One region of the Bacteroides stercoris ATCC 43183 genome, then DNA from elsewhere that is predicted to be linked to it. Evidence: riboswitches for the same ligand, from Rfam matches in the RefSeq annotation. Region 1 holds a riboswitch; each other region holds the start of a gene.

Region 1 (10,169 bases):
GCAACGAAAGGACGAAGTAGAAGCCATGTACAAAGCCGCACAAGCTGCCGAACGCGCGGCATACCAGCAATATCAAATGGCTGTGGACGGCGCGCAAAGCGAAGACCGCGCTGCCGCACGTAGCCTTGTAGATGCCGCACGCAGCACGGTGGATGAAGTTTCCGCCCTTCTTGTAGACTCCAGGCTCACTGCTCCCGAAGACGGACAGATAGCCACTATCTTTCCCAAGCGCGGCGAGCTGGTGGCTCCGGGCACGCCTATCATGAGCCTGGTGGTGATGAGCGATGCACACGTAGTCCTGAACATCCGGGAAGACCTGATGCCACAGTTCAAAATGGGCGGCACTTTCAAAGCGGACATTCCTGCCCTCGACAAGAAAGACATAGAGTTCCGCATCTATTACATCAGTCCGCTGGGAAGTTTCGCCACTTGGAAATCGACCAAGCAGACAGGCAGTTACGATATGCAGACGTTCGAGATACATGCACGACCTGTACAAGCGGTGGAAGGGCTTAGACCGGGAATGTCAGCAATCGTAAATAAAGTATAAAAAGGAAAGAAGGGAAACCGGACAATCTTTTTTTAGGCATAAGAACAAAAGAACATATTCATGATTATAACATATGCTAATGTTTTCTTATTTGTTCTTATGTCTAAAAAATCCGTCATCACCCTATTTGAAAAAAGTCTGTCATCACCCAAATAGATACCGTTCAGAGTTGAAACGCCAATCATCTCACCATACAAATTTCCTATTATGAACTTATTATATAATGTCCTCTTCCGCGAATGTCACCGTATCACCTCACGCCGTCTCTATTTCAGCGTGTGCATCCTCCTGCCCTTGTTCTGCCTGTTCTTTATGGCTACCATTTTCGGAAACGGACAGATGGAGAATATTCCTATCGGCATTGTAGACCAAGATAATACGGCAGCCTCACGTACCATAGCACGGCGCATTGCCGCCACACCTACTTTCCGGGTTACGGAGCACTTTACGGACGAAGCCTCTGCACGACAGGCATTGCAACGGAAGGAGATATACGGCTACTTGTCCATCCCGCCGCAGTTTGAGCAGAAAACAGTCAGCGGGACGGGTGCAACGCTGACTTACTATTACCATTACGCCCTTCTTTCGGTAGGAAGCGAACTGATGGCAGCATTTGAAACCACACTCGCCCCCGTAGCACTGTCGCCCATCGTTGTACAGGCTGAAGCATTGGGTGTGGGGCAGGAACAGATACAGACGTTCCTTCTTCCGGTAGAAGCCAATACGCATCCGCTTTATAATCCGGATATGGATTACTCTATCTATCTGAGCCAGCCGTTTTTCTTCGTTCTATTCCAGATACTGATTCTACTTGTAACGGTGTATGCCATAGGCAGCGAATTCAAGTTCGGGACAACGCAAGAATGGATGGGGGCTGCCACACCCGCAGGAAAAGACCCGGCTAATCTGCGGAATGCCGATATGCTGACTGCCGTCGCAGGAAAGCTGTTGCCCTACACCGTTATGTTCTCCGTTATAGGCATACTGGCAAACTACGTGTTGTTCGGACTGATGAACATACCGTTTCAAGGCAGCTTGTGGCTGATGAACATCGTAACGGTACTGTTTATCATGGCTACGCAGGCATTGGCGGTGCTGATATTCTCTATCTTTCCCAAGATAGCCTATATCATCAGCGTGGTGTCAATGGTAGGCTCTTTGGGAGCTACACTGTCGGGAGTGACATTTCCGGTAACGGCAATGTATGCACCGGTGCATGCGGCGTCCTACCTGTTTCCGGTACGGCACTTCACCGAAGCGGCACAGGCTATGATTTATTTCGGTGCGGGGTTTGCTTATTTCTGGCAATCGGTGGCTGTACTACTGGTATTCCTGCTGCTGGCCATACTGATTCTGCCTTTATTGAAGTGGTGGATACTGAGGAGGAAGGAAAGCGAAGAAACTCTCCATATCGGAGACAAAGCATTGTCCGGCATTGCAGCGACCGATATACAGTCCGGTATATCATCCGGTGCATCGCCCGGCACGGAAGCATCCCTGAGCAATGTCATCCGCCACGAATGGAAAGCCATTGCCACCAATCCCGCCATCCTGCTGGTGCTGGCAGGGGGAATCTTCCTTTATGGCTTACTCTACAACTATATGTATGCTCCCAATCTGGTACGCAAAGCACCGGTTGCCGTAGTAGACCTCTCCCACTCCGCACTCAGCCGGGAGTACGTACGATGGCTGGATGCCGCCCCGCAGACTTCGGTCTATGCCCAAACGCCCAATATCCTCGAAGCCCGCAAGTGGATGAAAAAAGGCGAGGTTACCGGTATACTCTACATTCCTTCCGACTTCGAGACGCATGTAGCGCGCGGCGAGACTTCCGTATTCACCCTGTATGCCGCCACGGACGCATTCCTCAACTTCAAGGGATTGCAAGAAGCAAGCTCGCGCGTGATGCTTGCCGTAAACGATACCCACCGGCGTACCGGAACAGTATTCCTGCCGCCGCAAGGTCTGTTGGCCGTTGCGTCGTCCACTCCCGTCAGCGTATCGGGAACGGCCCTTTACAATTACACCGAAGGATACGGTTCTTACCTGATTCCCGCCGTAATGATTGTCATCATCTTCCAGACAATGCTGATGGTGATTGCCATGCTTACCGGCGAAGAAGCAGAACAGCAGCGGGAAGGCGTTTACAGCATGAAAGCCCGTTCCCTGAAAGATATGCTGTGCATCGTATCGGGAAGAACCTTCGTATATGTAATGCTGTATGTTGTGTTCTCCATGTTCCTGTTGGGACTGCTGCCGCATATTTTCAGCATTCCCAATATAGGAAGCGGTTGGGACATTGTCACTATGATGATTCCTTTCCTGCTTGCCACGAGTTTCTTTGCGCTTGCCGTGTCCCGCTGGTTTACCGACTCCGAAGCCCCACTGCTGATGATAGCCTTCTTTTCTGTGGGTTACATCTTCCTTTCCGGCGTGTCTTACCCGCTGGAACTGATGCCCTGGTACTGGCAAGCGGCGCATTACGTCTTCCCTGTGGCCCCCGCAGTACTCGCTTTCGTAAAATTAAATTCAATGGGCGGCAGCCTTGCCGACATCTGGCCTCAGATGCTGACGCTGTGGATACAAGTAATCATATACGGTGCGTGGGCGGTGTACACTACAAGGAGAGTCTATAAACGAAGTAACATAAAGACAGGTGATATAGAGGCATAAAAAAAGGCTATCTATCCCAGACAGCCAATCTTTTTGTTAACCTTAAATCTAATACTATGAAAAACACATTGCAAATATACGGACATTTCGGGAATCTCCAAATTATCGGAGGACTGTGGTCCTACTTATAACATGGTTTAATAGGAATACGCTGTTGTTAACAAATCAGCACCCGGAAATTAAGAAAAACTTACAGTCTTTTCCTCTTATAAGCAAATTCCTGCCATTTCTCTTCCGGCCAATCCTGCCGCTGCATCTCCGTACGCGCCATGACAAAGAAGAGATCTGACAGACGGTTCACAAAACGCAAAATATCCTCATTCAGCGGAGCTTGGCGATGCAGTGTCCATAAGCGTCGCTCGGCACGCCTTGCCACTGTGCGGGCAAAATGCAGGTGCGCAGAAACAGGCGTACCGCCCGGCAGAAGAAAATAGCCGTTCTCCTTCAGTCCGGCAGTCATGGCATCCATTTCCTGTTCGCAGCGTACGGTCAGTTCGGCGGCAGAAAGAAAATTGGGGTTCAACACGCCATCGGGCGTAGCTACATGGCTCATCACTACCATCAGTTCTCTTTGAATGGTATGCAGCAGTTCCTGCCAATTGTCTTCGGCAGGAAGCATGGAACGTACAATTCCTATTACGGCATTCAGTTCGTCCAAACAGCCGTTTGCCTCGATGCGAATATCATCTTTGGGAACACGCGCTCCGCCATGAATGCCGGTGGTTCCTTTGTCTCCCGTACGGGTATATACTTTTTTCATCTTTCAGCGTATGCTTATTCAAATAAACTCATTATATCCGTTTCACCCCAATAAAGATGCGTGTAACTTGCTATCGTATTCTTGTAGCGGAATACGGGCGTGTTCACCGGTTGCCCTTTGGCATTATACACCTGCACGACGGTAGGCGGCATATACAGCTCTTTCTTACTGTCATCGGGAGCCGTCCCCGACTTGCCGAACTGCGTATAATGAAACTCGTGCCCCCGCAAACGCTGCCCCTTATAGTCGAAGCTACGATACCCCAATGTCAATTTTCGATATTCACTCTCATTGGAGATATAAAAAGGAAACACACCCGCCATTCTGTCGAACCCGCTGCCGCCACTCTCATGCTCCCGTTTGTCATAACCTATGGCATACGAAAGGTAAATCATTCCGCCACACTCTGCCAGCGTCTTTCCGCCGCGCTCTATATACTCCCGAACGGATTCTTTCACCTGACGGGCTCCGGCAAGCGTCACGGAATGTTTTTCTGGATACCCGCCCGGCAAGTACAACAAATCGGTGTCCTGCGCTATGGGGACATCCTTTTCCGGATCGAAGAAAGAGATACGACCCATTCCGCGCAACATCTCCAAATGTTCTTCATAAATGAAAGAGAAAGACTCCTCGTTACGTGCCACCAAGATACGCAGGTTGCCCGGTTTCCTACCGCCGACAAACTCCCTATCCCTTTCCCGCGTTTCCCGCAACGGAACCGCCGTCTTCGCCAGCAGCAGTTTCCAATCCACGCATTGCTCCAATAACCTTGTCAGAATACCTATGGCATCCGTGCCTTTGGATCGACTGAAATCAAGTCCCAAATAACGTGATTCCTGCTCCAGCACTTTCTCCTTTGGAAGATACCCCAAACAGGTTATGCCTATCTCGGCACACACTTCCCTGAGCATTTCATAATGGCGGGGCGACCCTACACGATTGAATATCACCCCCGCAATCCGTATATCCGGACGAAAATGGATGAATCCCGACAGCAAAGGAGCCATTGAATAAGCGGCAGACTTGGCATCCACCACCAGCACGACTGGAAGTTGCAACAACTGAGCTATCTCCGCCGAAGAGCCCCGGTCGCGATCATATCCGTCAAACATTCCCATCATCCCTTCCACAATGCAAATATCCGCAGAAACGGCATGACGTGCATAGAGTTCGCACACATGTTCACCGGAAGCCATAAACGTATCCAGATTAATGGATGCACGTCCGCATACAGCCGCATGATATTTGGTATCGATATAATCCGGACCGCATTTAAAAGGCTGTACCGCCAATCCTTTTTGTGTCAGCAAAGCCATTAGTCCGCGGCTTACGGTGGTCTTTCCGCTACCCGATGTGGGGGCTGCTATGAGAAACTGAGAAACGTGACGCATGTTATTTAGGGTATAAGATATGAAGTATAAAAGGGTTGTTATGGATTTTGTCGGACAAAGGTAATAATATATCCGGTAAAAGTCTTATCTTAGCTGCCAAATATAAAAAACGCTATGATAACCGAAGAACTTAAAAAACTCTACATCACACATACCGGGCACGAACCCGAAGCCATCGACGAACTTCCCTCTTCCGGCTCAAACCGCCGCTATTTCCGCCTCAAAGGTACGCCTACATTGATAGGGGTAAGCGGCGAATCCGTTGAGGAAAACCGTGCCTTTCTCTATATGGCAGAGCATTTCCGCGGAAAAGGATTGCCCGTGCCCGAAGTGTTTATCCGTTCCGAAGACGATATTTACTATTTGCAGGAAGATTTGGGAGATACGCTTCTGTTCAACGCCATCGAAAAAGGACGCAAGACAAGCGTATTCGATGAAGAGGAGAAGCAATTGCTTCGTAAGACCATGCGCCTGCTACCCGCCGTGCAATTTGCCGGAGCCGACGGCATGGACTTCTCCTACTGCTACCCGCAGGCTGAGTTCAACAGTCGTAGCATTCTGTGGGACTTGAACTACTTCAAGTATTGTTTCCTCAAGGCAACGGGCATGGATTTTCAGGAAGACCGCCTGGAAGATGATTTCCAGAAAATGGCAGACGTGCTTCTCCGCAGCAGTTCCGCTACTTTCATGTATCGCGACTTCCAAAGCCGCAACGTAATGATTAAGGATGGCGAACCCTGGCTTATCGACTTTCAGGGCGGACGCAAAGGACCTGTCTACTACGACGTGGCCTCATTCCTGTGGCAAGCCAAGGCCAATTATCCCGACAGCCTGCGCCAAGAACTTCTGAAAGAATACATCGAAGCCCTGCGCAAATACCAGCCGGTAGATGAAAGCTATTTCTATGCCCAACTCCGTCATTTCGTACTGTTCCGCACCATGCAGGTATTGGGCGCATACGGCTTCCGCGGTTACTTCGAGAAGAAGCCCCACTTCATCCAAAGCGTGCCTTTCGCCATTGAAAACCTGCGCCAGCTGTTGCAGGAGCCTTACCCCGAATATCCGTATCTCTGTAAAGTCCTGCACAGGCTGACCGAACTGAAACAATTCACCGACGACCTGCAAAAGCGTCGCCTAGTAGTAAAAGTCACCAGTTTCGCCTATAAAAAAGGTATCCCCGAAGATTCTTCCGGCAACGGCGGCGGTTTCGTATTCGACTGCCGTGCCGTAAACAACCCTGGCAAATACGAACGTTACAAGCCTTTCACCGGCCTCGACGAGCCCGTTGTCCGCTTCCTTGAAGAGGATGGGGAAATCGCCGTATTCCTCGAACACGTATATGGTCTGGTAGATGCATCCGTGAAACGGTATATGGAACGGGGATTTACCAACCTGTCCGTATGTTTCGGCTGTACAGGCGGCCAACACCGCTCCGTATATTCGGCCCAACACCTTGCCGAACACCTCAACAAGAAGTTCGGCGTACAAGTGAACCTGATACACAGAGAACAGAACATAGAACAGAATTTTAGCGCGAAACAGTAATACCGCCCGTCATCCTATTATTTTATGAAAGCAATGATATTTGCCGCCGGACTGGGAACCCGCCTTCGTCCGCTGACAGACCACACCCCAAAAGCACTCATCTCCGTAGCCGGAAAACCGATGCTGGAACGGGTGATTTTACGGCTGAAAGAAGCCGGATTCAATGACATTACGGTCAATATCCACCACTTTGGAGAACAGATTATCGAGTTTCTCCGCGCCAATAACGATTTCGGCATCACTATCCACCTCAGTGACGAACGGGATATGCTGCTCGACACCGGTGGCGGGATAAAGAAAGCGCGTCCGTTCCTGGACGACAACGAACCGTTCCTGGTGCACAATGCCGACATCCTTTCCGACATCAATCTTGCAGAGCTTTACCGGCATCATCGGGAAAGCAATGCAGAGGCTACACTGCTCGTCAGTCAACGACAGACATCACGCTACCTGCTGCTGGACGATGCCAACCGCCTGCACGGCTGGATAAACAAATCCACCGGTGAAACCAAGCCCGAAGGATTCTCTTTCCAAGAAAGGCAATACAAGGAAATGGCTTTCGGTGGCATTCACGTCATATCCCCTTCCCTTTTCCGCTATATGGAAAGCAGACAATGGGAAGGGAAGTTCTCCATTATTCCTTTTTATCTATCCGTGTGCGAAACAGCCTGCATACAGGGTTATCCGCTTCAGGACCGCCGTTGGTTCGACATCGGCAAGCCGGAAACACTTGCAAAAGCAGAGGAATACTACCGATAGAAAGACAAAATGAAGAAAAAAGAAAATAATCAGGAAGAAAAAGCTGAATAATATATAAAAAGTCTTTATCTTTACCCCCGGAATTGGCAATCGGGAAGGCATATCCGCCTGCCGATGCAAGGGAATCCGGTGTAAAACCGGAGCTGTACCTGCAGCTGTAATCCTCAATAAAAGATGTTTGTATCCGCAAAAGCCACTGTCGCGGCAACGCGATGGGAAGGTAATACAAGCAGAGGAGAGCCAGAATACCTACCAACTTCCGTAACTTGAGCACTGAGCTTCCAGGATTAGAAGCGATGTCCCCTATACTGATACGATAGGATTCCTATTTTACTCTTTCGGGCCATTACCTTTCGCACACAGAAGCGAAGTGCCGTTTTGTTTTATCAACGAAAAAATCGGTAGACGATGAAGCACAAGTATTGGCTTGAAGCGGTACTGCTGTGCGGTGTGATGCAATCCGCCCCGGCACAAAGTATCCTTAAAAACAAAGATGAGAAAGAACTCTCGTTACTGCTCAACGAAGTAGTGGTAACAGGTACGGGAACCGAGCACTACCTGAAAGACGCCCCCGTGCAGACAGAGGTGCTCACGGGAAAAGCGCTGGAGCAATATCAGGCGCGCAGCATAGACGACCTTCTCAGCGGGCTCAGCCCTTCCCTCACCTTCCATGACGGCGACATGGGCAGCCATATCCAGCTCAACGGGCTGAACAACGACTATATCCTCATCATGATAAACGGCAAGCGCATGAACGGGGACATCGGCGGACAAAACGACCTCAACCAACTGAATCCCGCCAACATAGAGCGCATCGAAATCGTGAAAGGCGCCGCTTCTTCACTTTACGGCAGCGATGCCATTGCCGGAGTCATCAATATCATTACCAAACGGAGCAGAGAGAAAATGGAACTCACCAGCACCACCCGTGTGGGCGAGCATGGCGATGTACGGCAAAGCGCCAGCTTCGGCTTCAACTACGGCAAACTGAAATCGGTGACCGGTATCAACTTCCGGCACACCGACGGCTGGCGCAATACGGATATGCAATGGGATCAGAACCAACTGAAGCCCGGTTCCACCATGCTTACCGTAAACCGTTCCAGCAACTATACTCTTTCCGAGAATCTGGAATGGCAGGTAAACAGAAAACTGAACCTCACCGCCGAAGGAACGTACTACGAACGTTGGGTGATGCGTACGCACGGCCCGTGGAAGTACCTGCCCAACGACTTCTACTACCGCAACTATACTTTTGCCGCCGGAAGCAGGTACAAGCTGAACGGGCGCAACTACCTCACCGCCGACCTCTCTTACGGTCGCTACGGTTACTTCTACGACTATAAGCTGAAAGACATCACCGACTACTTCAAAGACGGCGACCGCATCACCTACTACCCCGGCCAGCGTATCAAGCAGAGCATACAGCAACAAGTGCTGGCGCAGGTAAAAGGTATCTTTTACTTCGGCGACCGGCACATCCTCAATACTGGCATAGAGTACCAGTACAACCGTCTGGAATCGCCTCACCACATAGCAGGCGACATCGCTTCCGTCTATACGCTCGCCGCCTATGCGCAGGAAGAGTGGACTGCCACAAGCAACCTTATACTGACTGCCGGCGTACGCGGCACGCAACACAAGGAAACCGGACTGAACCTCAGCCCCAAAGTATCCGCACTCCACAAAGCCGGTAACTTCAACCTGCGCGCTTCCTATGCCATGGGCTTCAAGGCGCCTACCATCAAAGAGCTTTATTATGAACACACAGGCAGCATCGGCGGCAGCTCCCTCACCGCCTATCATGGCAATACAGACCTCAAGGCGCAAACCTCACAATACACTTCCATCAGCGTGGAGTATGCAGGAAGCAAGTTCCAAGCGAGCCTGACCGGATATGCCAACTTCATCCGCAACATGATAGAGCTGGTAGAGATAAAAGTCACCCCCGAAGAAAAGCTCCTCGAAATAGAGAAAAGCAAGAAATACACCAACCTCACGAAAGCCCGTATCTATGGCATGGACTTCACCTTCAACTACCGCCCCACGAAAGACATCATGCTGGGCGGTGGGTACAGCTATGCCGATCCGAAAGCGCAGTATGCCGCCGATACGGGCGATAACTACATGAAGTACCTCTACATCGACGCCACATCCAACCATAATGCCACGCTCAACACCACCTGGCAGTACACTTGGCACTGTTACCGCTTCGGCTTGGGAGTGTACGGCCGATACCAGTCGACCCGCCACTACGTTAACGACAACGATGCCGACGGCTTCCAGACATGGCGCATCAACACCGCCCATACCCTAATGAAGATGCGGCACTGGACGCTGACAATGAACATAGGTGTAGACAACCTCTTCAACTACGTAGACCGCACTCCTTTCGGACGTAACCGGGCTACCAGCACGCCGGGAAGGAATTTCTACGCATCGGCGCTTATAAAGTTCAAGAACGGGGGCGGGGCAAAATAGAGAAAAACAT
Region 2 (10,169 bases), 500 kb from region 1:
TACCTGTAATCGAGAGCTCCATACCCTTATTTTCTACCGAACCGCCATTCAGCGTAAGGAAAATGTATCCCGTAGACTGTGCCAAACGCGGTGCACAAATCTGGTCTTTCGTCTTGCTTTGATAGTAAGTATAGTCAAAGCCCAAACGTCCGTTGAAGAAACGCATTTCCAAACCCAATTCATAAGAATCCTGTATTTCAGGTTTCAAACCGACACTACCGCCTGTCCAACTGTTGCCCATACCATATTTGCCACCGTTCAGCGTAGCTACCGGCCACATATAGTATCCCAAAGAATAGGCATCGGCATCTTTACCTACCCGTGCCCATGAACCGCGGATCTTACCGAATGAAAGTACGTTGTTCTTCGGCAGCAGTTCGGTAAACACAAACGAACCGCTTACGGAAGGATAAAAATAAGAACGGTTATTCACCGGCAATGTAGAAGACCAGTCGTTACGTCCGGTCACTGTCAGATAAACAAGATTCTTGTACGAAGCACGGAATTCACCGTAAAGGCCTACCATGCGTTTGCGTACCGTACTCTCTTTGAAATACTGGTTGGCTTTAATAATATTGTTGAAACTGTAAAGCCCTTCCGTTACAAAATTATATCCCCAACGGGTGTTATTCGTTGTCTTCGTAGCTTCTGTAGTAGTACCTACCAGAAGATTCAAATCAAAATCACCGAAAGTCTTATGGAAGTTAGACATCACATTCGTAGTAATGTATTGGTAATTCACATCACCTTTGGACATATAACCGTTCTGATATATCTGCTTGACCGCACCACCCGGACGCCGAAGCGTATTGGAACTGGTAGTGTACTTATCAATACCCGCACGTGCGGAAACATCCCACCAGTCTGTCAGTTTGAGGCTTGCGTTGACTGCACCCGTAAAACGGGATGTTTCGTCCGTCAAAGTATTTTTATTCAGAATCCAATACGGATTTTCAACATCATCCTCCAAATCCTGCAAACCCTCCAATATGCGGTATTTACTACCATCATCATTCAGATAGCGACTCATCTGATCGTCGACAGGCCATCCGTAAACAGCGGTCATTGCACCGTTACCGCCCTGTCCGTACAAACCTGCACTGGTCAGTGTCTTATCAGTACTTGCCTGCGAATAAGAAACATTGGCTCCTACTGTCAGGATGCCATATTTCTGTTCACCATTAAAGCGGAAAGTCGTCTTGTCATAACCAGTTGTAGGGATAATGCCGGACTGATGATAATTGGAACCGGATAAATAGAAAGAACCGTTCTTACTACCGCCGGACACACTTACACTATTATCCCAAACACTACTTCCTTGAAAGAAATCATCTATATTATCATAAGCCATACCATCAATCCGATCTCCCCAGGAATCCATCGTCTTATCAATAAAAGCACCAGAAGTGTTATATTCTCCACGGCCATACTGTTTTTGAGCTTCCGGTAATTTATTAGCCCATGAATAGGTATATTTACTGCTTACATTCACCCTTACAGCACCCTCTTCACCTTTCTTGGTCGTAATGATAATAACGCCATTAGCAGCACGGGAGCCATACAGCGCAGCAGCCGCAGCACCTTTCAACACGGACATGCTCTCAATGTCTTCAGGGTTAATATCCATTACGCGGTTGCTGAAAGTAGTTGCAGTTTTCGTCATGCCATCCGTACCGGAATTACCGGTATTTACTGTAGAGTTATCATAGATAATACCGTCTACAACAAACAAGGGCTGGTTATCACGAGATTCGCTGGCAGAGTTACCGCCACGAATTACAATATTGGAACCGGCACCCGCAGCACCACCCGCCTGCGTAATATTCACACCGGGGATTTTACCAGCCAAAGAGTTTACCACATTCGTTTGCTTGTTCTTCATTAACTCTTTGGAATTAATATCCGAAACAGAATAACCTAACGCCTTTTTCTCTTTCTTAATGCCCATAGCCGTTACAACAACTTCACTCAATGACTGGGTATCATCTTTCAGGGTAACCGTATAGTCGCTTGCCGTTCCTACCTTCACTTCTTCCGTAGCATATCCAACAAATGAGACTACCAATGTGCTACCCACTGGAGCTTCTACCGAGAATTTTCCATCGATGTCAGTAACAGAACCTGTACTGGAACCTTTCACCAATACACTGGCTCCAATAATCGGTTCGCCTGCAACATCCACTACTTTACCTGTGATTGTTTTGGCTTGCTGAGTACTTTGGGAACTTAGCGCATTATCAGCAGCAACAACCGAATATGGCACAGACATCCCAAGCAATGCAAGCAACACTAATGATAAGCAATAATTTCTTTTCATAAGCTCTTTTTTATTTGGATTTATTTGCAAATTTATAAATTAATTCAGCAAATCAAAGAGAGATGTATTTAAAATATATTAAATAAATATTAATATATTTGCTTTTATAATTTTAAAATATTGGGTCAGCGGATTTCCCCGGTTGGCAAGCTTTCTTTTAAGCGTATAGCCTAGCCAGTCTGAACATGAAGAATTTCAGATCAGCCACCCCTCTTAACTGGCTTCGAAAAGCTTTGATTTTAGCATTGAACGACTCCGCTGAAGCATTTGTCAATCGTTCTTCAAAATAATTTATGATGGTCGTACTATGGTTTGAAAACGTATCAAGTACCTTGTTGAACTCCATATAGTCAAACTTTTCCACTTCATTGTACCATCTTGCGAGATTTAGCCTTGCTTCATCGAGACCTGACTTCTTGTTGAAGATGTCTGTCAGTTTCATGCTAAGGCTGTATCCTTCCAGAAGCTTGGGGAATTTATCAAAGAGAATGGCAGCCCTGGTCTTTTGCTGTTCATTCCATTTGCTCCAGTGTTTCAGTATAATGTGCTTGCTTCTGCTTACTATCTGTGACAGGGTTTCTCCGTTCTCCATTCTTTCAGGTTCCCATTTCCCTATTCTTTCCCTTTCCGCCTTACTCTTTGTTTCTTTCTTCTTTTGGCGATGCTCCCTGATAGCCTGATTTTCCGCATCAAGTACTTTCCACCGATAGCGTATTCTTAACTGGTCAACAGCTTCAGACATGAGCTGCTGTACATGAAAACGGTCATTGATCAGCTTTGCGGCAGGAAACACCTTTCTGACTGTCAGCATCATGGCTGAAGATAAATCTGTAGTGACAGTCTTGACAGACAGCCGTTTCCGGTGCGGAAGCCTGCGCAAGATTCCGCTTACCGCATCTGTGGCCACTCCACGAACTATTGCAACTAAAGCACCCTTACGACCTTTAGCTGCTTTATTGGTCAGAATCGTATAAACATCTCCATTGCTCAGGCAAGTTTCATCCAAAGAAAGCTTTTCTCCAATATTTTCAGGATAAAGGAGATAGTCATGCGCATGTTCGAGCTGATCCCAGTTCCGGTAATCACTGATTTTCTCCTTGTATTGTTTACGAAGAGTCTGCCCTTTTACGCCATAACGTTCCGCAAGCACACTGATGCTCACAGGAGTAGATTCAATCTCCTTCTTTTAAAAAAGAGACGAACTCAGAATTGAGCCGTGTACCGTCAAATTCGGATAAATCCCAGTCATAACTGAAGATTTCATTGGAAGATTTGTCAAGCCATTTACGTTTACGAACATGGAGATAAGTGGCGCGACCACGAATAGGATAGTCTTGGATTGTACGATACTCACCAAAACCATAGGATATGATATCCGGATTGATCTTATCTTCTTTTAGTTGAACTTTTTTTTCATCAAGATAAATATCAAAACGGTCAGCACTCTTGTCGAAATTGACAATATCAAAGTTGTCTATAAGCACATCCGGAAGGATGGCACGAAGGAGTTGTGCGGGTTTCATAAAACAAAGGTAAGCAAAGATAGCTAATTTTAAAACTTACCAACCAGATATTTCCGCTGAGCCAAAATATTGGCAAATATAAAACAATAAACATTATTATTTCTTATCAGATAAGTAGCGTAATATTTTAAAATTATAAAAGCAAATATATTAATATTTATTTAATATATTTTAAATACATCTCTCTTTGATTTGCTGAATTAATTTATAAATTTGCAAATAAATCCAAATAAAAAAGAGCTTATGAAAAGAAATTATTGCTTATCATTAGTGTTGCTTGCATTGCTTGGGATGTCTGTGCCATATTCGGTTGTTGCTGCTGATAATGCGCTAAGTTCCCAAAGTACTATTTAATCTTATAAACTATTCAACCTTTACTATTTTCCTATAGGTTGTATCCGCCTTCTTACATCCTTGGATATTTCCAAAAACATATAATTCAATCTGCCGGAATGAATGCCCTTTTCATTCTCTTTATATTTCCGACTTGCATACTCTTTAGACTTATCAAAGGTTATACGGGACATCTGATTCTGCGTTTTTCCCACCATAGTAGAATCCAGCCGTTCATCAGGAAAGAAATCGTCCAAATCCACATCCCCAATCATGGTGGTCTCAAGAAATTTCATATCTTTATGATTTGCATCAGTATAATAACCAACAAACATATGTCCGGGTGTACGTACCAGTATCGGCTCGATATTTATGGCACGCAGCAAAGAAGCAAACAGAACACTCCCATCCACACAATTAATTTGCGACGACTCCAAGGCATCATCGAATGTACGAACACGTTGAGAGAAAACCACATTGCTGGACAGGCTTGTATTAGAAACCGAACTATACCGGAAATTACGTTTCTGCAAAACATTCCACAAGGCATAAACCTGATTATCGACAGCCTCAGGACTACCCTGATAACCGAGGAAACGATTCACAATACGAGTATTCAATGCCTCCCGTAGCAAATGGTCTATCATAGGATTTTCTTCATTGACATAAGCAGCAAAGAATATTCCGGTATCATGAAATCTCGTACCTCCCGTAACATACCCCAATAAACACTCATTGATACTGCGCACCGAAAAAGTACGTACCCGCTGCCCCAACTCTTTCCTATTCATCTCTACCGTAACGGCAACGCTAATCGGCTCCGCCTGATTATTATTCTTCAAGGCTTCATAGTTCCAGATAATATCGGGATAGATTGTATACTCGGTACGTGGCCTTGCCAATACAAACTCCGAAACGGAACGGGAAAAGAAAGGGGTTTCCGCAACTTCTATCCTCACCCGGCTATAAGCCTTTGCCGACCGGACTTTCACAGCGATACAAGATTTTGGGTTTCCCACAAACATCGAATCAGCCGGCACAATCACCTGGGCATCTGTCGTTGCAACAGACAAAATGCTGGAAGGAAAAATATTCCCACCCAATTCATCCGTTATCTCAAAACCGGAACGGAAAGGAGCAACGTTCAACCAAATCGAACCAATAATTACAACAGCCAATACAGCCACTATTAACGGCATACGCCACTTAGATTGTCCCCACCTCTTTATATCCATTAATTCTTTCATATAGAAACCCTTTTTAAAACAATACAAAGATAATACTTAATTAGTTGCAAGAGAGATTTTGTAATCGCAATGTAATACTTGTTTCATTCCATCGTAACAAAAACGCCGCAATTTTGTCGAAGAAAAGAAATAAAGTTTAACTTTGTAATAAAGAGACTCTATACGTCTCTCATTACATTAATTCAGAAATACAATGAACGAATATCGGATTTTAGTAGTAGACGACGAAGAAGATTTATGCGAAATCTTAAAGTTTAACCTTGAGAATGAAGGCTACGAAGTAGATACCGCAAACTCTGCCGAAGATGCCTTGAAAATGGACATCAGTACTTACGACCTGCTATTACTGGACGTGATGATGGGGGAAATTTCCGGATTCAAAATGGCAAGTATGCTAAAGAAAGAAAAGAAAACGGCCAAGATTCCTATCATCTTTATCACAGCCAAAGACACCGAAAATGATACGGTAACCGGATTTAATATAGGAGCAGACGACTATATCTCCAAGCCTTTCTCCTTACGCGAAGTAGCAGCACGCGTTAAAGCCGTATTACGCCGTACCCGGCAAACTGAAACGGAGCGCGCACCTGAACAAATTGCCTATAAATCATTAGTGCTTGATATCATCAAAAAGAAAGTAAGCATAGACGGAGAGGAAGCTCCCCTCACCAAAAAAGAGTTTGAAATACTGCTCTTGCTATTGCAAAACAAAGGACGCGTATTTTCCCGCGAAGACATATTGAGCCGCATCTGGAGTGACGAAGTATATGTGTTGGACCGCACTATAGACGTAAACATCACCCGCCTGCGCAAAAAGATAGGAATATATGGCAAATGTATTGTAACTCGCTTAGGATATGGTTATTGCTTCGAAGCCGAATAATGACAGACACTTCCTGTCATTCAGCCGGAAGTTATTTCTTTCGGTAATCTCATTATTTCTTGTCTTTGCAGCCTGTTTTATTGCTTATCAATATCAACGGGAGAAAGAGTATAAAGTAGAACTGCTCGACACGCAACTCCAAGACTATAATGAACGCCTGCAACAGGAACTGCGAAGTATTCCAGACAGTCTATGGACATCTACTTTAAACCGGTATATAGCCAAAGGTTCATACAGAGACCTTCGTGTCACTATCGTAAATTTACAAGGCCGCGTCCTTTATGACAGTTACAATGAAACTTCCCAAGAAGCATTCAGCAATCACATTAATCGTCAGGAAGTCCAAAAAGCATTAAAGAACGGCAAAGGATATGATTTAAGGCGCACCTCCGAAACAACAGGCATACCCTATTTCTATTCGGCAACTCTCTATCCCCAGTATATCATTCGCTCGGCATTACCCTATGATGTAAACCTGGTAAATAGTCTGGCTGCCGATCCGCATTACCTCTGGTTTACAGCTATTGTTACTTTATTGCTGATATTCGTTTTCTATAAGTTTACATCCAAACTGGGTACGGCAATCAACCATCTGCGGGAATTTGCCAAACGCGCCGATAAAAACGAACCGGTGGAAACCGATATACAATCTGCTTTCCCGCATAATGAACTTGGCGAAATATCCCAGCACATTATACAGATATATAAACGTTTGCGGGAAACCAAAGAAGCGTTATATATCGAACGTGAGAAACTGATTACACACCTACAGACTTCTCGCGAAGGATTGGGTGTATTTACTAAAGACAAAAAAGAAATCTTAGTCAATAACCTCTTTACACAATACGGCAATTTAATCTCCGATTCCAACTTGCAAACTACCGAGGAGATATTTTCCATTTACGAATTTCAAAAAATCACCGATTTTATCAGTAAGGCACAAAGAAGACCTTCGGATAAAGAAGAGAAGCGTCTCTCCATCAACATCAATAAAAACGGGCGCATATTCATTGTAGAATGTATCATCTTCCAGGATCTGAGTTTTGAAATATCCATTAATGACATCACACAGGAAGAAGAACAAGTACGTTTGAAACGCCAACTGACACAGAACATTGCACATGAACTGAAAACCCCTGTAAGCAGTATTCAAGGGTATCTGGAAACAATTGTCAGCAATGAAAGCATCCCTCGCGAAAAGATGCAGACTTTCCTAGAACGGTGTTATGCCCAAAGCAACCGGCTGAGCCGTCTATTACGGGATATCTCCGTACTGACACGTATGGATGAAGCAGCCAATATGATTGATATGGAGAAAGTAGACATCAGCATGCTTGTCACCAATATAGTCAACGAAGTATCATTGGAACTGGAAGAAAAGCATATTACGGTAGTCAACGGTTTACATCCCAAAATACAATTAAAGGGTAACTATTCATTACTCTATTCCATATTCCGTAACCTCATGGATAACGCCATGGCTTATGCAGGAACCAATATCTACATCAACATCAACTGTTTCCGTGAGGATGAGAACTTCTATTATTTCAGTTTTGCAGATACCGGAGTAGGCGTTTCACCAGAACATCTGAATCGTTTGTTCGAACGCTTTTATCGTGTAGACAAAGGACGTTCGCGAAAATTAGGCGGTACAGGCTTAGGGCTTGCCATCGTAAAAAATGCCGTCATCATTCATGGCGGAACAATCTCCGCCAAGAATAATCAAGGTGGCGGACTGGAATTCGTTTTTACGTTGGCAAAGGAGAAATAATTTCTTTTATTCATTTTGGTTTGTTACTTTTTTCATTATCTTTGCGATGCATTGGTTTGTCGACTTTTTTCAAAGGAGGCGATTAAAAGGGAATCAGGTGCAAGTCCTGAACAGTCCCGCTGCTGTAAGTTTCACATAATGTTGCAGACAATGAATTCTCTCTCCATGCCACTGGAAACGTTTTCCGGGAAGGCAGCCTGCAACAGAAACAAGTCAGAAGACCTGCCATGCATTATCTTATCATTGCTTTCGAGGAAAAAGCGTTGAGTCTAATGAACGGGATAAATTCTATCCAATCATTTCATTCATCAAAACTCTTTCAAAGAAAGTAAAAGAGAATAAACTCTGCCAAGTTTATTTAAATGATGTCCGGCCGAAGTGATTCGCCCGGACATTTGTTTTACAGAAAGTCATCAAAAACATTGTTCATCATCTATAAAATCATTATATTCGGCACATAAAACACAAAAACGGATTTATCCGTTGACCTATTGTCTAACTTATAAAAAAATAATCTATGGAATTACCATTTGCCGAATCATGGAAAATCAAAATGGTGGAACCTATTCGTAAAAGTACCCGCCAGGAGCGTGAACAGTGGTTGAAAGAAGCCCATTACAATGTTTTTCAACTAAAATCAGAACAAGTTTATATCGATCTTATCACCGATTCGGGAACAGGAGCCATGAGCGACCGGCAATGGGCCGGTATCATGCTCGGAGACGAAAGCTATGCCGGGGCTTCTTCTTTCTTCAAATTGAAAGAAGTCATTACCCGCCTGACCGGTTTTGAATATGTCATTCCTACACATCAGGGACGTGCTGCCGAAAATGTACTATTCTCTTATCTGGTTCATGAAGGAGATATTATCCCGGGAAATTCTCATTTCGACACAACCAAAGGTCATATCGAAAGCCGAAAAGCAATAGCATTGGACTGTACGATAGATGAAGCACGGCAAACGCAACTGGAAATTCCCTTTAAAGGCAACGTAGATCCTGCAAAGCTGGAAAAAGCATTACAAGAACATCACAGCCGCATACCATTTATCATTGTTACCATTACCAATAACACAGCTGGCGGGCAACCTGTTTCCATGCAAAATTTACGGGAAGTCCGGAATATTGCCGATAAATACAATAAACCTGTCATATTCGACTCCGCCCGTTTTGCCGAAAATGCCTATTTCATAAAGACACGTGAAGAAGGTTACCAAGATAAGAGCATAAAGGAAATAACCAAAGAGATGTTTGCCCTTGCAGACGGTATGACAATGAGCGCCAAAAAAGACGGCATCGTAAATATGGGAGGATTTATTGCAACCCGCCGACAAGACTGGTATGAAGGAGCAAAAGGATTCTGCGTACAATTCGAGGGTTACCTTACTTATGGCGGTATGAATGGCCGAGATATGAATGCACTTGCCATCGGCTTGGATGAAAACACCGAATTTAATAATCTTGAAACCCGTATTCGCCAGATAGAATATCTGGCTAAAAAATTAGATGAATACGGAATACCGTACCAACGTCCCGCCGGAGGACATGCAATTTTTGTAGATGCTCCCAAAGTTTTAACACATGTTCCTAAAGAAGAGTTTCCTGCACAGACTTTAACCGTCGAGTTATATCTGGAAGCCGGCATACGCGGATGTGAAATCGGTTATTTACTTGCCGACCGTGATCCCGTTACCCGTGAAAACCGCTTCAACGGACTGGATTTACTCCGGCTGGCTATTCCACGCCGCGTGTATACCGATAACCACATGAATGTAATAGCCGCTGCGCTTAAAAATGTATATGACAGACGCGAAACAATTACAAGAGGAGTACGTATTACTTGGGAAGCTCCGTTAATGCGTCACTTTACAGTACAATTGGAAAGGCTGTAACTACAAACTCAATGTCAGGACAAAGTCTGAAAACAAATAGTAGTAAATTTGAAAAATCTGTTTCTCCGCCGTACGGTATTCGGCGGCGGAGAACACACCTTGTTCGTCAGGCGTAAAAGGCATTACATGCAAATGTTCCCGAAAATCGACATCGGAAGCGTTCATACATTTAAACATGATTTCTTTTGCAGACCAGTGAAGCAA
Region 3 (10,169 bases), 910 kb from region 1:
GTTGCACGCTTTTCTTATTATCCGCATGGTTTTCCTTATTTGTTTGGATTGAGGATTATGTATCTTAGGTTATAATGAAAGTAGTAAGTCTGCTAATAAGACGGCTGTTTCCGGTTCATCTTTTGGGGAGTCTTTAGATTTCCATGCTACAATAAATCGGACATACGCAGCTCTCACTTTATAACCCTTTTTTTCCCACTCACACATTGTGGCTTGCATATTCTGTGATAATTTTGCTACCGCTTTATTGGTTGAGGCTGTATATAAAACAGAGTCCTTGTAAATCAGAGAATCTCCGCTTCTTAATGCTAATATCTCTTGTTTGCGTCCTTTAAAAAATTTCAGAAAGACATCTTTGTGGGAAAGTTGCAGAACTATTTCTTCGGGCATCGCATATTCTTTTCGGTCGATACAATGTCTGTCAGCGCTTATATGATTGAAGCAGTTGCCATTCGTATGTATAAACAGTTGATTTTTAGCACGGGTCATTCCTACATAATATCGACGCATAAGATGGTCGTCTTTTGAGTAATTATCGGATATGAGCATATACACATTATCGAATTCTCTTCCTTTGGCTTTATGGATGGTTGATACTACAACATCTGTCCCCGAAATGTCACAGAAATCTTCTACTGATGATTCAAATACAAATTCTTTGAAGTCACTATGGTATTTTACTTTATAGGTTTGTTCAAATAGTTCTATGCAACGCTTTACATATGTCAAGCTTTTACTTTTTTCATAAGTGGTGTAGGTTACATGCTTCGCTTTTTCCCATAACTCTTCCGGAATTAAAGGAGTTTTTATCCGTTTCTCTATATATCTCAAAAAATATCTCATCTCGGCCATATTCCAGAAAAGGAAGCCGTCCATGGATTGTATCAATTTGCTGTTTATGGCATGCTTTCGCAAAAGAGCCGTTAAAATGACTGCTTCTTCGTTTGTTTGGGTAAGCACACATGAGGTCCCGCTTCCTCGTTGATGAAGCAGTTCTTCAACCAGTGGCTGATACATATACTTTGATTGATGATATGTTACTCCAACCCATCCGTTCTCTTTTCGCATTGAAATGATTGGGGTGCTTTTCATTCTTTTGCCTATATTCTTAGCGAATTCATTGGCAAAATTTACCAAATGATGTGTGCTGCGATAATTTTCAGTCATCTCAATGAACTTACTTTCAGGATTTTGTGTCAGTCGATACATATATTGGGAATTCGAACCGCGGAATTCATAAATGTTTTGGTCATCGTCGCCCACTGCTATAACACGCATCTCTTCATTATTGGCTATCAAGGCATTCACAAGGTCGTATTCTTCTTTTCCCATGTCCTGAGCCTCGTCTATGACAAGTACTGTCTTACCGATCTTGGTTGGTTCCACTTCCCCTTGATTAATCATTTTGGCAGCTTTCGAGACGATGTCTTTGGCATCCTCAAGGTTTCCTATTCTTCCTAAAAGGTCAAAACAATAGGAATGAAATGTTTTTATCTCAATAAAATGGGTAGCATTTCCTATCAGCTCCATAAGCCTCTGTTTGAATTCCGTGGCAGCCGCTCTTGAAAATGTCAGCATTAAGAGCTGTTCATGCTTTACATCTTCAAGTAATAGGAGTGATGCAAGTTTATGGACCAGTACGCGTGTTTTTCCACTGCCGGGACCTGCTGCAACAACGATGCAGCGCGATTCCTTGTCGGAAATAATTTCCATTTGACGTTTGGATAGTTGACCGAACAATTGCTTGTATTTCTGAGGAGTCAGGTTGCGCTGTATTTCACTTACTCTTTCTCCTTTAAAATATTTTGCGACAAACTTTTTGTAGTCCATCTGGAAGTAGTCTTGGACATACTGCAATGCTGCATTATAATCCTTTACCATCAAATTGGCGTATTCCCCTACAATATGTACTTGCTGGATTTTTTGCTTGTAGAATTCGTTAAGCATCCGGTAGTCGTCTTGTTTATATCTTGATTTGTTATCCTTTATTCTTTGAATATTCATAGCATTATAAAGAATAAGGAAACCGCCTTCAAGCTTTAATGCTCCGATTTTTGATAGATAAAGAAGGGCTTCTTCCACATCTTCCAACTGTAGTTTGTCGGGTTCGCTAAAAAGAGATTGGGGATTTGACTTTATTTGATTTAGAAGTTCTACTACGGAAAATTGGACTGTTTTGTTTTGTGAGCATTCTTTTTCCGTATCGGCAACTAACTTGTATAGCCATTCTATGGTGAAACGGCTTATTTCCAGTCGTTTTTCAAACTGTTTGATGGTTGAATCGAAATCTGTCTGGCGACTGATTGTTATATTATGGGAAGCGTCTTCTTCTTTTTTGACGTATCCTTTGACACAGAGGAAATAGAGCAATGTCCGAATATCCTTTTCTTTGGATGTATTGATTCCGCTGTTTGTGGCATTATCATTTAGTTGCTTATATGATGTTTGTAAAGATTCGTCAGGAATGTGGTTAAGAATATATCGTTCGAGTTTTGCAAAGCGTTCGAGGAGAGCCTGCGATTTTCGTTCCGAGTCTCCGGTATCCTGTAGATAAGCGGATATATCTTTGCTATCTGCCAATATGCCTTCTTGACGCATGCGCTCTACAACAGATATTATTTCTTTTTTACTGATTCCTAATATATCTGCCAGATAATCAATTCGTGATTCAGCCTCTGAGTCTTGAGCTTTGGTAATATATTTCTGTGAAATCAGTGATTTGATGATTCGAACGGCCTTTTCTATTTCATCACTGCCAAATAACAATGATGCCGATATACGCATTCTTGCTTCATCTATATTTTTTACTGTGATACCCGTAGCATACACATGGGGTACGTTATTTCCTCTTATCAGGTATCCGCTTTGTTCCAAAGTAGCCAATGCCGTCCGAACACGGGTTTCAATATCGGATACGGAGTCGTCCCAACCTGCCTGCCGTGCTATTTCCAATGCAGAACAATTGACTCTCATACGTTGTCTGGTAAGGTCCTTTATGGCCTTCCATACTTGTTGTATTTCGCTGATACTTAATTTGGTTTGATTCAGCAGTATAAAATGCTTGTCCAAGTCATTGTCGCTGTAAAGTACATAACAACGTGCGCTGAGTTTAGGGTCGCGACCGGCTCTTCCTGCTTCCTGAACATAGTTTTCCAATGAATCGGATATGTCATAATGTACTACAAGTCCGACATCTTTTTTATCGACTCCCATACCGAAGGCTGATGTTGCTACAATGATGCGTACTTGGTCGTTCATAAATGCATCTTGGTTGGCAATCTTTTCTTCTGACTCCATCTTACCGTTGAAAGGTAATGCTTTATAACCGTCACGAGTCAGTTTTACAGCAAGTTCTTTAGTACGTTTAGTGCGCGATACGTAAACAATGGTAGGGCTATCGGACTCAGCTATAAGTCTCCTTAATTTTAAATATTTATCATCATCAGTTTCAGCGTGTATGACAGAATAGCGAAGGTTTGTTCTTGAGGCTGTTGATGCATACAATTCCAGATTTAAATTTAATGTCTGTTTGAAATAATCGCGAATGTCTTGCACAACTTTCTGTTTGGCTGTGGCAGTGAAACAAGACACAGGTATTGGTTCTTTGCATCCTTTTTTCTGTTGATATTTTCTGATGAATTTCCCAATATAAAGGTAGTCGACTCTAAAATCCTGTCCCCATGAAGAGAAACAATGTGCTTCATCTATCACAAATCTTACTACATGGCGCGCCATCAGAATTTTCTCAATGGTTTTTGAACGAAGCATTTCGGGGGCTATATATAAGAGGGAAGCTTCCCCATTTTGTACTCTTTGTATTGATAGTGCCCGTGTAATAGGGTCTAATAGGCCATTAATGGTTACAGCATCAGTAATTCCCCGGTCGGCAAGATTATCTACCTGGTCTTTCATCAGTGACTGCAATGGTGAGATAACGACCGTAAGACCATGTACCGAATGACCGGACATGAGTGCCGGTAGCTGAAAAGTCAGCGATTTTCCACCGCCAGTAGGGAATATTGCCAGTAACGATTTGCCTTTTACCGCTGCTTGAACGGCTTGTTCTTGAAGAGCCTCACCCTCATAGGTGCGGAATTGTTCGTATCCAAAAAATATTTTTAAGTTATGTAGTACATCCAGTTGGGTGTTGCAGTAAACACAACCTTCGTTGCATCTGTTGTGTCGTAGAAGTTTTATAACAAATTCCACTTTGGGATAATTGTAAAGTACCCATCCCGGAGTAATGGAATGATGGTCGATTGTGTCAATCAGGGCTAATGCGTATGCCAGTTCGCACGGATATTGTTTGATAAGCATGTCAAGCTCTGCATGCTGGCATATTTTATTCACATAGAGGTTGCTGATCAGTTCGGATATTCCTTTGTTGGTATATACAGCACCTACCATACTGAGAAAACCTTCGAACTCTTTCCTATCCTTTAATAAAGATGCAAATAACCGGCGCTTTGCATCTGGTAACGAATGCCAGCGTGCTATCTCATCCAATAGCAGTGCTTTTGCTTTTTCGCAATCATTTACCGGATTATTCATCTGATCACTTATCAGTTTGTCATCTTTCACAAGTTTATGGTAAGGACGTTCCGGAAACAGCAAAGGAGATAAATAAAGCGTGTCGACCAAAATCCATTGGCATGTTTTGTCTGTGAATAGATATTTGGCATCATGGTGAATGATGTTATGTCCGCATATATAATCCGTGCCGCTGAGAAATTCAAATAACTCCTTTTTTGAAGCTTTGTGGTATGTAGCACCATCATGGCGGAGTGCTCCGATATCATGGATTTTATGATTTTTCAAGCCGACTTCGACATCTACTATGGCATATCTGATGTTTATGAGTCTACTCCATATTGGCATATCTCAACTTATCTTTTCTTCAAAACACTGTTAACAACTCTGACAGAAGAAACCAGCTTATTGGTAGAAGTAAATACATCTACGTTCCACACATGAGATGAACGTCCTTTATGCACGATAGTCGCTACCGCACGTACGGTATCTCCTTCGTGTGCGGACGAAATATGGTTTCCGCTGACTTGCATGCCTACCACAATTTCATCGGGCTGGCAGGTTATCATAGAGCCGAGTCCGGCAACGGTTTCGGCAAGCGCAAGAGTTGCACCGCCGTGTAGAATGCCAAAGGGCTGGCGGGTACGGTGGTCTACGGGCATGGTTGCTTCTATGCGTTCTTCCGAGGCATAGGTGTATTGGATACCCAAGTTGCCCATTAATGCATGGCGTGCCCGCTCGTTTAGCAGGTCAAGAGGTATTTCAGCAGCATGCACTTCAGCCAGAATCAATTTTTCTACAGATTGGGCAACACCGTCTTCTTCATTGGAAGCTGTTACATAGTCGGCACAAACTTTTACGGAGTCTTGCGCATGCCCCATGGCTATGCCCAGACCGGCAACTTGGAGCATATTGACATCGCATACGCCGTCTCCAATGGCGATTACTTCCTCACGGGCGATGTTCAAATATGACAATAGGACGCCTAAGGTGTTTGCTTTATCAATTCCGCAGGGCACGACTTCCAGAAAGTAAGGTTCCGAGCAAAAAACATCCAGCGTTCCGTCCAAACGCTTTTTCCAATGCTCTTCCAAATCTTTCAATGCTTCTTCATCATTACTGACTAATATGCATTTGCATGGTGCAAAATCTATTGCTGTGGAAAATTCTTCTTCCTGAATGATTTTCAGATTATTCAGATTGGCTTCGGCACGGACATGTTCATTATCGGAACTATCTGTCAGTATGGTATCATCATGGTAAGTAAATATGGCAAAATTATTTTTGCGTGCTTTTTTCTCCAAATAAGGTAGCATTTCCGGATTGATTCGCCGTTCAAACAGGATTTCCCCATTTTGCGCATTGATTATCTGGCCACCGTTATAGGAGATGATGAAGCCCCCATAGTTGCCTAATTCAAGAGTTTTGGCTAATGGCATAAGGCCGTATGTAGGTCTTCCGGAAGCCAATGCGACACGTATGCCCATTTGCTGCACTTTAAGTAAGGAAGCAAGAGTCCGTTTACTGATTTCCTTGGCATCGTTGAGAAGTGTCCCGTCTACGTCAAGAACTAATAATTTGTATTTCATGGCAGCTTGGTTTTGGTTATGCTAACAAAGTTAATAAAATGGCGGTTAAAACAACCGATTTTAAATTATTTTGACGAAACTGGTTATAATAGCTTTTGTAACCTGAATTCTTTAGGAGACATGCCGGTGTTCTTTTTGAAAAAACGGCTCAGGTAAGATTGGTCGGCAAAGTTCAGCAGTTCGGCAATTTCGGTAACAGATAAGCACGGTTCGTTTAAAAGAACTTTGGCTTCCGCTATCAGTTGCTCATCTATCAGTTGTTTAGGCGTTTTTCCATTCATGTATTGAGTGGTGATTTCGTATAGGTAACGAGGAGTTATGCAGAGCTGTTCCGTATAAAACGGAACTTGATGTTCGCAAGTACTGTGTTCGCGTATCAGTTGCATGAACTGGTGGCAGAGCATCTGTTTTCTGCTATATTGCTTATTGGCAGCCAGTTTTTCCGGAATAGTATTGAAAAGCCACATTAATATGCTTTGAAGGAAATTAAGTTCTTGTTGTTTTCTGAACAGGAGTGTGTTGTTGTTCTTGAAAAGCATTTGGGCAACGTCCATCCATAATACAATTTCCCGCCACGTATTCTGACTCCTTTCATCTGCCGTGTGATGATAATGCGGGTGTTCATGTACGTAATTGAAGTAGGGGGTATCAATCGGTAGTATTGCTTTTAGGAAAACGTCTTTGGGAAATAGAAGTATCCGTACTTTAAAATCGGCAGAGGCCTGTATTATCTGGATGAGGCTGCCTGTAAGGAAAATTAATTCGGTTTGTTCATCAAAAGCATATTGTTGCACTCCTGTCGAAATAATGCTTTTACCCTGTATGCAGATTAAGTATATGCCACATTTAAAACGGTATGGACGTAGTTTCAGATACGACAAGTCGGTTTCTTCATATCTGATATGGGAAGTGTCTGGAGATATTTGTTCGTACATGTGAATAAAGTTCTGTTTTACGTAACAAATATAGATATATTCAATGATAATACTGTATATTGTTCCGAAAATGAAATGTTTTGTACAAGATAAGCCATAGGCTGTTTGGAAAATATGGGATAATTTTGCCGCCGATTTTAAAAGAGGGAAAGATAATGACAGGTAAACAAAATTCAAAAGGTTTCATATTGGTGTTTTTGGGGATGTTGAGCGCTTTTGGTCCATTTGTTATGGACATGTATCTTCCTACTTTACCGGCAATGTCGGATTTCTTCCAAACTACATCTTCAAAAGTACAGTTGGGGCTTACTACGAGTATGGTGGGGCTGGCGATAGGACAATTGGTTTTTGGTCCGTTAAGTGATAAGTACGGTCGCCGTTCTCCCTTGTTGGTAGCTATGGGTCTATTTCTGATTTCTACTGTAGGCTGTATCTTCTCCCGGGACATATCACAGTTTGTGTTGTGGCGTTTTGTGCAGGGAGTTGCCGGAGCGGGAGGAGTTGTGATATCCCGTTCTATTGCTGCCGATAAATATTCTGCTCATGAGCTTGCTGGCATGTTGGCTACTATTGGCGCTGTCAATGGAATAGCTACGGTAGTTGCTCCGATAGGCGGTGGGGCATTGGCTGACTTTGGAGGTTGGCATGGCATTTTCTGGTTTTTGTTTGCATTGGGCGTTCTTCTGGTTATCGGAAGTGTACGTTTTAAGGAGTCTCTGCCAATTGGACAAAGGCAAAATATAAGATGTGTAGATATGTATCACCGTTTCGGTGCCGTATTACGTAACCGCCAATATGTGCGTTACATTTTACAATACGGTTTTACAATGGGTGTTCTGTTCACCAATATTGCTTCCGCTCCTTTTATTATGCAACAACATTATGGTCTTTCACCCATGCTGTTCAGTGTTTGCTTCGGGGTTAATGCGGTTGCAATGGTAATATCTTCAGCATTGTCTGTGCGTTGTTCTACCATGGAACATGCCTTACATATAGGAAATCATGGGATGTTGTTTATTTCCGTACTACTTTCCGTTGCATTCTTTCTGAATTGTAATTTCTGGGTTTATGAAGTGTTGGTCTTTTGTTTGCTTTCAATGGTAGGAATGGCTTTTACTGCTTCCAACACTTTGGCTATGGACTGTGAACGTAGGAATGCCGGAGTAGCTTCGGCTCTTTTAGGGGCAATAGGTTTTGCATTTGGAGGTATCGTGTCACCTTTGGTCGGGATGGGAGATATCAGAAGTTCTGCCGGATTTCTGTTCTTTATGGGAGCATTATGTTCTTGTATATGTGCCCGTTTTTCCTTTCATCGGTTACCTTCTCGCAGAAAGGGGGTAAGTTATGCTTCTTATAAAATAATGAATGTTTTTTTGAAGAAACTGTTGTAAGATTTATAGACTTATTATATATATTCCTATCTTTGCCGGCGTTTTGTTCTGCACTCTTGTTCAGGAGGAGGATGAAAAGGGAATCGGGTGAAAGTCCCGGACAGTCCCGCTGCTGTAAGTTCCGTAAAAGATGTATTAATACTTATGCCACTGTTCTTGAAGAATGGGAAGGTGATACATCAGGAATAAGTCAGAAGACCTGCAAAACGAAGTCAAAAAATTGTCCGTTCGAGGAAAGCGGACAGTGTGTAAGTGGTTTTAAGATAATCTTTGCTTACTTTGTATGGCGAGAAGAACTAAAGTACGGATAGTCTGTGCTATCGGTTTTTTGTGTGCAGTTTCCCTTTCTGCACAAGAAGTGGTCAGGGATACAATTACAGGAAAAGTGCACCAAATAGAGAAGGTGACAGTGACAGCCCGTAGATTACCCAATAAAGTAACTTCATCAGTTCCCATCCAAACTTTGTCGCAACAGGATATTAGCCAATTGGGCATACAGAATATGGCAGATGCCGTACGTCGTTTTGCCGGTGCTAATGTAAAGGACTATGGAGGAATAGGTGGGTTGAAAACCGTTTCCGTCCGTAATATGGGAGCGGCACATACGGCTGTCAGTTATGATGGGGTTGTTGTGAGCAACTGCCAGGCGGGACAAATAGATATTGGTCGTTTTTCGTTGGATAATGTCTCTGTGCTTTCCCTGAATATCGGGCAACCGGAAGACTTGTTGCAATCGGCACGTATGTATGCATCGGCAGGGGTGTTGAGTATTGAAACGGAAAAACCGCATTTTGAAAATGAACGCAATTCCGCATTTCGGGTGCAGATGAGAGGCGGTTCTTTTGGCTACGTCAGTCCTTCAATCCGGTGGTGGCAGAAAGCAGGTAGCCGTACTTCCTTTTCGTTGAATGGAAATTATATGCGGGCTGATGGTAATTATCCATTCACGTTAGTGAACGGAAAATATGTGACGGAAGAAAAGCGTAATAATTCGGCAATCTATACTTATCAGATAGAGCCTACCTTATTTCATACTTTCAAAGATAGTAGTAATTTGGAATTGAAGGCCTATTACTTTTATTCAAAACGGGGGTTGCCCGGTTCGGTGACACTTTATAATCCTATTTCAGATGAAACTCTTTGGGATGAGAATGTTTTTATACAAACTCGTTACAAGAAGGATTTTTCACAGAAATGGTCTTTACAGGCACAAGCCAAATATAATCATGGATGGAATAAATACGAAGATAAGGGCAATGAGTATGCAGATGGGTTGTACCGGGCTGTGCATCGGCAGGATGAATATTATTTGTCGGTAACTGCATTATATCGTCCATGGAATGTTTTGTCTTTATCTTTGGCGCAAGACGGAATTATCAATAAATTGCGCAGTAATTTACCGGACTGTCCTTTTCCTATAAGATATACTTCTTTGACAGCTTTTAACGCTCGTTATCGGCAGGGTAGGATAACAGCTACCGGTTCGTTGGTCTATACCAATGTAACCGAACATGTGAAAATAGGTGATGCACCTGCTGACTTTCAACGTCTGGCTCCTTCTTTTACGGTTAGTTTACAGCCCTGGCAAGAACAATTGCTCTTTTTGCGGTTAATGTATAAAAGTACTTTCCGTATGCCCACATTCAATGACCTGTATTATTATCGGCTGGGCAACAGAAGTCTGCGTCCGGAAAAGGCTAATGAGTATAATATGGGCATAACAT

Evidence for each region. A riboswitch is a leader RNA that binds a small molecule or an ion and turns the genes downstream of it on or off. The one in region 1 is predicted to bind cobalamin.
Region 2: it holds a riboswitch for cobalamin, as region 1 does, so the genes downstream of both, NQ565_RS07895 (tryptophanase) here and NQ565_RS10090 (TonB-dependent receptor plug domain-containing protein) in region 1, are expected to answer to the same signal.
Region 3: it holds a riboswitch for cobalamin, as region 1 does, so the genes downstream of both, NQ565_RS14110 (TonB-dependent receptor plug domain-containing protein) here and NQ565_RS10090 (TonB-dependent receptor plug domain-containing protein) in region 1, are expected to answer to the same signal.

Annotation. Positions count from the first base shown of each region.
Region 1 covers NZ_CP102262.1:2,462,905-2,473,073, reverse strand. The annotation lists gene NQ565_RS10120 (HlyD family secretion protein) at 1-550, shown strand, start outside; gene NQ565_RS10115 (ABC transporter permease) at 863-3,223, shown strand; gene NQ565_RS10110 (cob(I)yrinic acid a,c-diamide adenosyltransferase) at 3,414-3,983, opposite strand; gene NQ565_RS10105 (cobyrinate a,c-diamide synthase) at 3,998-5,374, opposite strand; gene NQ565_RS10100 (RapZ C-terminal domain-containing protein) at 5,489-6,919, shown strand; gene NQ565_RS10095 (nucleotidyltransferase family protein) at 6,944-7,678, shown strand; cobalamin riboswitch at 7,746-7,949, shown strand; gene NQ565_RS10090 (TonB-dependent receptor plug domain-containing protein) at 8,087-10,159, shown strand.
Region 2 covers NZ_CP102262.1:1,958,532-1,968,700, reverse strand. The annotation lists gene NQ565_RS07925 (SusC/RagA family TonB-linked outer membrane protein) at 1-2,317, opposite strand, end outside; gene NQ565_RS07920 (ISAon1 family transposase) at 2,475-3,479, opposite strand; gene NQ565_RS07915 (ISAon1 family transposase N-terminal region protein) at 3,490-3,840, opposite strand; gene NQ565_RS07910 (hypothetical protein) at 4,218-5,420, opposite strand; gene NQ565_RS07905 (response regulator transcription factor) at 5,614-6,303, shown strand; gene NQ565_RS07900 (sensor histidine kinase) at 6,278-8,074, shown strand; cobalamin riboswitch at 8,109-8,318, shown strand; gene NQ565_RS07895 (tryptophanase) at 8,592-9,965, shown strand; gene NQ565_RS07890 (4'-phosphopantetheinyl transferase family protein) at 9,966-10,169, opposite strand, start outside.
Region 3 covers NZ_CP102262.1:3,372,554-3,382,722, reverse strand. The annotation lists gene NQ565_RS14130 (RecQ family ATP-dependent DNA helicase) at 70-4,878, opposite strand; gene NQ565_RS14125 (Cof-type HAD-IIB family hydrolase) at 4,887-6,119, opposite strand; gene NQ565_RS14120 (helix-turn-helix transcriptional regulator) at 6,203-7,054, opposite strand; gene NQ565_RS14115 (multidrug effflux MFS transporter) at 7,210-8,445, shown strand; cobalamin riboswitch at 8,472-8,666, shown strand; gene NQ565_RS14110 (TonB-dependent receptor plug domain-containing protein) at 8,729-10,169, shown strand, end outside.